One region of the Streptomyces sp. WMMC940 genome, then DNA from elsewhere that is predicted to be linked to it. Evidence: riboswitches for the same ligand, from Rfam matches in the RefSeq annotation. Region 1 holds a riboswitch; each other region holds the start of a gene.
What was found. Region 1 has a riboswitch for cyclic di-AMP ahead of O7595_RS07795 (M23 family metallopeptidase). Riboswitches for the same ligand answer to the same signal wherever they lie in the genome.

Region 1 (2,192 bases):
CGACCGCCACGACCGGGTCTGGCCCGCCCAGGTCCTGGGTACGTACTGCCTCGGCGGCACGCTCACCTCGCGCCTGGACCGCGTGCTGCGCGAGGAGAAGGGCTACACCTACGGCGTGCGGGCCTTCGGTCAGGTGCTGCGCTCGGACATCCCGGCGTCGCCTGGCGGGGTCTCCGGCGCCTCGATGCTCGCCATCAGCGGCTCGGTCGACACCCCGCACACCGGTCCCGCGCTCGACGACCTCTTCAAGGTGCTCCGCACCCTCGCCGCGGAGGGCCTGACCGACGCGGAGCGCGATGTCGCCGTGCAGAACCTGGTGGGCGTGGCGCCGCTGAAGTACGAGACGGCCGCCTCCGTGGCGGGCACGCTGGCCGACCAGGTCGAGCAGGGTCTCCCGGACGACTACCAGGCCCAGTTGTACGCGCGGCTGGCCGGGACCGGCACGGTGGAGGCGACCGCCGCGGTCGTCAACGCCTTCCCCGTGGACCGGCTCGTCACGGTCCTCGTGGGGGACGCCTCCGAGATCGAGGAGCCCGTCCGGGCGCTCGGAATCGGTGAAGTGACCGTTGTCACGGGCTGATTGACCGCCGGCGCCTCCGGCGCGCACGAAAGGGCCCCGTCGGTTTCGCGCCGACGGGGCCCTTTCGCGTACCCGGAACGACCCTCCCCTATGTCCGGTTTGATGGGGAGGAGTGGTGTCTGCCCTGTGGCGTGCACTACAAATATCCGTGTCTGTTTGGTGATTGAGCGAAGATCGGCTTAGCGTCTTCTGCGCTGTCCGCCAGTTGCACGCGCCGCACCCGCGGCATCGGGCAGCCATCGCCGAGTCCCCGTCCGGCGCGAGCCTGGGGAGCCGGGGACCCATATGTCCCCTGGGGTGAATCGGGTGCCTTCGCCGCCGCGCGGAGGGGCCCGTAGGAGACCTTCCTGCTCCGAACCCGTCAGCTAACCCGGTAGGCGAGAAGGAAGGAAAGGATCAGCCACTTGATGGCGTTCACCCGTGCCACCGGGAAGCACCGTGGTCCGAGCCGCCTGTCGCGCAAGAGCGCGGGCGTCGCCTCCGTCGCGGCCATCGCCACCACCGGCGTCGTCGGTACCCTCGCCTCCCCGGCCTTCGCGGCCGATGCCGAGGTCTCCGCCCCCGTCGAGGACACCGGCCTGACCCAGGCCGTCGCCGCCGACTCGCTCGCCGAGCAGATCGACGCGCAGGCGGAGGCCCAGCAGCAGGAGGCCGCCCTGGTCGCGGCCCAGGAGAAGGCCGAGGCAGAGGCCAAGCGCAAGGCCGAGCTCCGGGTGAAGGCCGCTCGTGACGCCGCGGAGCGTGCCGCCCGCGAGGCCGAGCGCAAGCGGCTGATGACGTACACGCTCCCGGTCGCCGGCTCCTATGTGAGCACCGACTACCACGCCGGGGGCGCCCAGTGGTCCTCCGGCAGCCACACCGGCGTCGACTTCCATGCCGCCTCCGGCACCGAGGTCGTCGCCGTCGGCATGGGCACCGTCGTGGAGGCGGGCTGGGGCGGCGCCTACGGCAACAACGTCGTCCTGCGCATGCACGACGGCACGTACACGCAGTACGGCCACCTGTCCTCGATCAGCGTCTCGGTCGGCCAGCAGGTCGCCCCGGGCCAGCAGATCGGCCTCTCCGGGTCGACCGGGAACTCCTCCGGTCCGCACCTCCACTTCGAGGCCCGCACCGGTGAGGACTACGGTTCGGACATCGACCCGGTCTCGTACCTCCGCTCGCACGGCGTCCGCGTCTGACGCACAGACCCTTCCGCCCGAGGCCCCTGCTCTCCGAGCGGGGGCCTCGGCGTATTCAGGCCAAAAGATATCCATGGATTACCATGGGTCTTCGGAAATTCCGGCCACCTGCCATAGAGTCACCGAAACAGACGTCGCTCGACGGGGTTTCGCGGCGATTAAAGCGGAGGTTCGGTATGCGCATTCCCGCGCGCTCGGTATGCACGGCGATCCGCGACGACATCGTCTCCGGTGTGTTCGAGCGCGGCAGTCGCCTCACCGAGGAACAGCTGGCGCGACGCTACGGCGTCTCACGCGTCCCGGTCCGGGAGGCGCTGCGGACCCTGGAGTCGGAGGGTTTCGTCGTCACCCGCCGGCACGCCGGAGCGTGCGTGGCCGAGCCCACCGAGCAGGAGGCCGCCGACCTGCTGGAGATCCGGCTGCTGCTGGAG
Region 2 (2,192 bases), 1.1 Mb from region 1:
GAGCAGATCGGCCGTCGCCACGCTCTGTCCGGCCTTCACCTGGTCCCAGGTGGTCCGGGGCAGGTCGACGCCCGCCGCGCGCCAGGCGGCCTGGGTGAGCCCGGAGCAGTCGTACGAGCTCGGGCCGGTCGCGCCCCAGACGTACGGCTTGCCGATTTGGGCGCGTGCGAAGGACAGCACCTTCTCGGCCTTGGCCGCGTACGTGCCGCCGGTCGTTCCGGAGGCCGTCCCCGTGGCCGAGCCGGTGTCCGTGCCGGTGCCGGTCTGTTCCCGCTCCTGCCGCTCACGCTCCCGGAGCTGCCGCTCGGCCTCGGCTTCCGCCTCGGCCCTCGCCTCGGCCTTCCGGCGGGCCTCCTCCTCCTTCTTGCGCTCGAGCTCGGCGAGCCGCGCCCGTTCCTCGGCGGTCAGCCGCGACAGCAGTTCCCGCGCCTCGGCGAGCTTCCTCTGGACGGCCTGCTTCCTGGCACGCAGCGACTCCTGCGAGTCCGTGAGCGTCTCCAGGCTCCTGGTGGCCTGCGCGCGCTGCTTCGCGGCCTCGGCCCGGTGGGTCTCGTAGTCGGCGATGGCGCCGCGCTGCTGTTCGGTCAGCCGGTCCATCAGTTGTGTCTGGTCGGCGTAGGACTGCGGGTTGTCGGCGAAGAGCAGTGCGGCGGTCGGGGTGACGGCGCCGGTGCGGTACTGGGCGGCCGCGTAACTGCCGAGGGCGCGCCGGGACTCGTTGAGCGCCTCCGTGCGCTCGGCGGCCTCGTCGAGCGCACGGTCCACCTTGCGGCGCTGCTGCTCGGCGGACTCCTTCGCCTTGTTGTACTCCTGGGTCGACGAACCCGCCTGGCGGTAGAGGTCGTCCACCTTCTTCTGGACTTCCTCGATGCTGGGCTTCGGGTCGGCTGTCGCATTCTGGGCCGAGAGGAGCGAGACCCCCGCTATGGCGGCCGTCGTGATCCCGACGGCAGGTGTGTTCGTACGTGTGCGGCTGCGCGGCTTGCGGTGCGACGCCAAGGCCGGCATCTCCTTCCGTGGAACGCCTACCGGGTTAGCTGTCGGGTTCGGACGGAACGGAAGGTTTGCCCTACGGGCCAGATGAAACCAGGCCCGATTCACCCCAGTTGTGCTTTTTGAGTGGGTCCCCGGTTCCGAACTCCTCGGTGAGGGGCACGGATTCGGCGCGGCTGCCCGGCCGACGTGGTTCGTCGAAGGGGGTACGGGCCGCCTGGGCGAGCACGCTAGCCAAAGTGTGGCGCTGCTGTGAAGGAGAGTGGTCGATATGCCCGATACATTTTCGTGACCTTGGCGCTGTGTGTCCATGTCATGACTGGAGGTGTCCGATCGTGATTCCCGCGAAGGCGGCGGCGGGCTGTCGGTGGGGCCGCCTAGACTCGGAGAGCGATGAGCAGCCTCTTTGACGACAGTTTCCTGGCGGACCTCCAGCGCACCCCGGCCCCGGAGGACCCCCCGCCACCGGAGGACGACGAGCACCCGCCCGCGGACGAGGTCCCGCACGACCTCTTCGAGGGCAGGTTCGACGTGCCTCCGTCCGGGGACGCCCACTACCGCAACGGCGCCCCGCGCCCCGTCATCGACCCGGCGGCCCTGCTCGACGGGCTGAACGAGCAGCAGCGCGCCGCCGTCGTCCACACGGGGTCGCCGCTGCTCATCGTCGCCGGCGCCGGCTCCGGCAAGACCCGGGTGCTGACCCACCGGATCGCCCATCTGCTGGCGACCCGTGACGTCCACCCCGGCCAGATACTGGCCATCACCTTCACCAACAAGGCCGCGGGGGAGATGAAGGAGCGCGTCGAGCAGCTCGTCGGCCCGCGCGCCGGAGCCATGTGGGTCTCCACCTTCCACAGCGCTTGCGTCCGCATACTGCGCCGGGAGAGCAAGAGGCTCGGCTTCACGTCGTCCTTCTCGATCTACGACGCCGCCGACTCCAAGCGGCTGATGGCACTGGTCTGCCGCGATCTGGACCTCGACCCGAAGCGGTACCCGCCGAAGTCGTTCAGCGCCAAGATCTCGAACCTGAAGAACGAGCTGATCGACGAGGAGACCTACGCCGACCGGGCAGGTGGGGGTACCACCCAGGCCGACGGCTCCGGGGGAGGTTTCGAGAAGACACTGGCCGAGGCGTACCGGATGTACCAGGCCCGCCTGCGCGAGGCCAACGCGCTGGACTTCGACGACATCATCATGAC
Region 3 (2,192 bases), 940 kb from region 1:
GCGGCTGTGCTCGGCGGTGCGCTCCTTGATGATCATCCGGTAGGAGGCGATCATCCGCCCGGCCGCCTGGCCGTCGGCGAGGATCGACTTCAGCTGGTCGAGGTCGCCGTCCCGGACCATTCGCCAGAACTCGGCCCCGTCGGCCGGGTCGGACAGCGGGATGTTGACGTTGCGCACCCCGGTGAGTTCGACGTCCGGGCCCTCCAGCCGCTGGTCCGCGGAGTTGCGGAAGTCGAAGATCGTGTGGAGCCCGAGCGAGGAGAGGAAGGCCGCGTCGGTGTCCGTCGCGTGCGCGAGATGGCCGCTGCGGAAGAGCCGTCCGTACCGAACGCGTCGTCCGTCCACGGTCGGCAGTCCGCCCACGTCCCGGAAGTTGCGCACACCGGACAGTTCGGGTTCGGTCGACGGGGTCTGGGGCAGCTGCTGCGTCACGGGGGCTCCTCCGTGTCTGCGGTCGGCGCTGCTCGCCGACGAGGGCGCGGTGCTGACACTACGACATCGATTCCTCAGGCAATCATCTCGACCCGTGTCCGCCAGGCCGTTGCCCGTCGTCGAACTCCCCCCGACGATGTGCGGAGTTGTCGGAGTCTGGGAGGTCCCCGCGGGGACCGATGCCGCTCGCCGGCTGGGACCGACCACGCAATTCACGGGTTGTGGGAATGGAATTCCGACAGGACGGGTGAAAGGTGTTTTTCTGTGCCACTCGCACCCTTGAGCGTATTGCGTCCGCAATGGGTGATGTGTCCGTATTGGATGCTTTAGGGTGACGCGCCCTGATTGGAAATGGAGGCCGCGTCCAGCCGTGAGCTGAATCATATCCGTGACGTTCCGTGGAGCGTGGGACGGCTCAACTCCCTTGTCCGCGTGGAAATCGAAGATCCGCGATCCACGGAGTGTGACCGGGAAATGTGTGCTGATATCCGGCAGGTCGATTCCCGGTGGAAATGACGGCTTGTTCACGCCGACCCGACTCCTCTACGGTCACCGCAATCCGGTCGGAACGCCTAATCCTGCCGCCGTCCGGAATATCGCACCCACCCACATGTGGCAGGAGCGGGGGACCCAGGTACTGCGCCGTTCCGTGACCCCGGACGGCTCGGGGTGAAGCCGCGCTCACGGCGCGGCCGGGCAGCTCCAGCCCGAACCCGACAGCTCACCTCGCAGGCGGCGGAGAGGAATGCGCCATGCCCGGTAAGGGGAAGCACCGCCGTCCGAGGACCAGCCCGTTCAGGCGCGGATTCGTCGCCGCCGGTACGGGCGGGGCCGCCATCGCCATCCCGTTCGTCGGTGCCGCCGGCGCGAACGCCGCAGGGCAGTCCGCGCCCGCAGCCGGACCTGTCGCCCCGACCGTGCACCAGGCCTTCGTCCTCCAGGCGCCGCAGGCCGGCAAGGCGGTCGAGTCCTACACCGTCGTGGTGGGTGACCATCTGTCGAAGATCGCCGCCGAGCAGGATGTCGCGGGCGGCTGGAAGAAGCTCTACGCCGACAACCGTGCCGCCGTCGGTGGGAACCCGTCGCTGATCCACCCGGGTCTGCGGCTCAGCCTCCACGTCGGGCCGAAGGCCCCGGCCGACGCGAAGCCGCACGCGAAGGCCCAGTCGACCGAGCGCAAGGCCGAGGCCCCGGTGAAGGTCAAGGCGAAGGCCCCGGCCAAGGCCGAAGCCGAGAAGCCGGCCGCCTCCGCCGAGCGCGCCTCCCGCACCGCCGACCGCGGCGCCTCTGCTCCCGCGGCCGCTGCCGTCCAGGCTCCTGCCGCCGACAGTGCCGTCAAGAACATCCCCTCGGGCTACTTCGCCCCGGTGGTCGGCGGCGTCAGCACCGCGTACAGGACCGCGGGTGCCATGTGGTCCAGTGGCTATCACACCGGTGTGGACTTCATCGCCCCCACCGGCACGTCGGTGAAGGCCGTCGGCCCCGGCACCGTCGTCTCGGCGGGCTGGAGCGGTGCGTACGGCAACGAGGTCGTCATCAAGCACAACGACGGCACCTACTCGCAGTACGCCCATCTCTCCCAGCTCTCCATCTCCTCCGGCGAGAGCGTCACCGGTGGCCAGCAGATCGGCCTGTCCGGCTCGACCGGCAACTCCACCGGCCCGCACCTGCACTTCGAGATCCGCACCAGCCCCGGTTACGGGTCGGACATCGACCCGCTGGCCTATCTGCGTCAGCACGGGGTCACGATCTGACGTCGC
Region 4 (2,192 bases), 2.7 Mb from region 1:
CGTGAAGGGGCCCTCGTTCGGCGACGGGGCGGATTCCGTGCCCGAGCCGGACGCCGGGGCCTCCTCGCCGGACGGGTCCCAGCCGGGCGCGGGCGAGTCCTCGTCCGAGCCGTCCGGGCCGCCCGAGCCGTCCGAGCAGTCCGAGCAGTCCGAGCAGTCCTCCTCGCCGGCCGGCTCCTCGGAGTCCGCCGGATCCGCCGAGGGCTCCGGTGGGGGCGCGGAGGCGTCCGGTGAAGCCGGGGCGGAGGCGGGCGCCGGCAAGCACCGGGGCACCCCGGCCGCCGAAGGGGATGAGTCGGGTAATTCGGGCGATGAGCGTGAATCGGGGCGCCATGCCTCACGAGGTGACGGATCGGCACGGAGCGACGCCGCCACGGGAGACGAGTACGTCGTTCGCACCGGAGACAACCTCTCGTCGATCGCCGACGCGAACCAGGTGCCCGGCGGCTGGCCCGCCCTCTACGAGGCGAACCAGGATGTCGTCGGCTCTGACGCGGACCTCATCCTGCCTGGCCAGAGCCTCGATCTCGGCCTGGGCGAAGGCGAGTTGAAGGAGTAGTTCGGGTACTTATGTCCGGTTCTGTGCGAGTGAGACAAGAGTCTCTTCCGGTCAACTGGCGCCGCTAGGCGGTCAACTCCGGTCATCACGGCTCTCACCTGCGAAAACGGACATGTTGCCCCGTCAGTTTTGGGCGATTTCTCCCCGATGTTCGTCTTTGAACATCGGGGAGACGTGTGTTTACGGTCTGAACTGCTCGCAACGCGGGCCCCGTCGACCGCACGCCGAATCCTGCCGGCGGCCGCCGGGAACAGTCGTCGCGCAAGCGCCGAAGGCAGGAGCGGGGGACCCAAGGTAAGTGCCGGACAGGCCCGATGAGGGCTGCCCGGCTAGGGGTGGAGCCGTGCGCTCGTCGCACGGCCGGGCACCACATCGGCCCGAACCCGACAGCTCACCTCGCAGGCGTCGGTGAGGAGAACTTCGATGCTGCTTTCCGGCAAGGGCAAGCACCGTCGCCCGACGGTCTTCCAGCGGTCCACCCGTGTCGCCACGCTCGCCGGTGTCGCCGGTGCCGCCATAGCCGCACCGCTGATGGCCTCGGGCACCGCGTCCGCCGCCACCGCCTCCGAGTGGGACGCCGTCGCCCAGTGCGAGTCCGGCGGCAACTGGTCGATCAACACCGGCAACGGCTACTACGGCGGGCTGCAGTTCTCGGCCTCCACCTGGGCCGCCTACGGGGGCACCGCGTTCGCCTCCACCGCCGACAAGGCAAGCAAGGCGCAGCAGATCCAGATAGCCGAGAAGGTCCTGGCGGGCCAGGGCAAGGGTGCCTGGCCGAACTGCGGCACCGGACTGTCGAACGCCTCGTACGACGGCGCCGCCCCGGCCGCCCCCAAGGTCGCCGAGCCCGCCGCCCCGAAGCGAGCCGAGGCCCCGACCAGCCGCTCCGAGCGCGCCGCCGCCCCGGTCAGGAAGGGCGACGGCGAGTACACGGTCAAGGCCGGCGACACCCTCAGCAGGATCGCCGAGGCCGAGAAGGTCAAGGGCGGCTGGAAGAAGCTGTTCGAGTTGAACAAGGACATCGTCGAGGACGCGAACGTCATCCACCCCGGCCAGAAGCTCCACCTGAGCTGACGACCGGCCCCGGGGACCCACTGCGGTCCCCGGGGCGGCCGCCGTCCGGTGGGCCCGGCGGACCACCCGACGGCACACCACCGTCCCCCGGCCCCGGCCCGGTGCGGCATCCCCCGTACCCCCCGCAGTCCGGCGGGCACGGGAGGTGCCCCCGGGCCGGGGCCTTTGTCCGTTCCGACCGCTTTTTCGTCCCACGGGGCGGGCATCTGCCGGCCGATGCCTCCCAGGCGGTTAGGCTCTTGCCGCAAGGCCAAAGCGACCCTGCACCGACACGGCTCCGCTTGTGTCACCTCACGCGTCACATCCCAGAAGGAGATGCTCGTGCCGTCCATCGACGTCGTCGTAGCCCGGGAAATCCTGGACTCCCGAGGCAACCCCACGGTCGAGGTCGAGGTCGGCCTCGACGACGGCAGCACCGGGCGTGCTGCCGTTCCGTCCGGTGCGTCCACCGGCGCCTTCGAGGCCCTCGAGCTCCGCGACGGCGACCAGAACCGCTACCTGGGCAAGGGTGTCGAGAAGGCCGTCCTCGCCGTCATCGAGCAGATCGGCCCCGAGCTCG

Region 2: it holds a riboswitch for cyclic di-AMP, as region 1 does, so the genes downstream of both, O7595_RS12710 (C40 family peptidase) here and O7595_RS07795 (M23 family metallopeptidase) in region 1, are expected to answer to the same signal.
Region 3: it holds a riboswitch for cyclic di-AMP, as region 1 does, so the genes downstream of both, O7595_RS03790 (M23 family metallopeptidase) here and O7595_RS07795 (M23 family metallopeptidase) in region 1, are expected to answer to the same signal.
Region 4: it holds a riboswitch for cyclic di-AMP, as region 1 does, so the genes downstream of both, O7595_RS19900 (transglycosylase family protein) here and O7595_RS07795 (M23 family metallopeptidase) in region 1, are expected to answer to the same signal.

Annotation. Positions count from the first base shown of each region.
Region 1 covers NZ_JAPZBC010000001.1:1,774,952-1,777,143, reverse strand. The annotation lists gene O7595_RS07800 (M16 family metallopeptidase) at 1-580, shown strand, start outside; cyclic di-AMP (ydaO/yuaA leader) riboswitch at 811-974, shown strand; gene O7595_RS07795 (M23 family metallopeptidase) at 988-1,761, shown strand; gene O7595_RS07790 (GntR family transcriptional regulator) at 1,938-2,192, shown strand, end outside.
Region 2 covers NZ_JAPZBC010000001.1:2,915,100-2,917,291, reverse strand. The annotation lists gene O7595_RS12710 (C40 family peptidase) at 1-1,008, opposite strand, end outside; cyclic di-AMP (ydaO/yuaA leader) riboswitch at 1,007-1,176, opposite strand; gene pcrA (DNA helicase PcrA) at 1,387-2,192, shown strand, end outside.
Region 3 covers NZ_JAPZBC010000001.1:831,784-833,975, reverse strand. The annotation lists gene O7595_RS03795 (tyrosine-protein phosphatase) at 1-432, opposite strand, end outside; cyclic di-AMP (ydaO/yuaA leader) riboswitch at 1,020-1,180, shown strand; gene O7595_RS03790 (M23 family metallopeptidase) at 1,185-2,186, shown strand.
Region 4 covers NZ_JAPZBC010000001.1:4,518,776-4,520,967, forward strand. The annotation lists gene O7595_RS19895 (transglycosylase family protein) at 1-559, shown strand, start outside; cyclic di-AMP (ydaO/yuaA leader) riboswitch at 816-979, shown strand; gene O7595_RS19900 (transglycosylase family protein) at 983-1,633, shown strand; gene eno (phosphopyruvate hydratase) at 1,955-2,192, shown strand, end outside.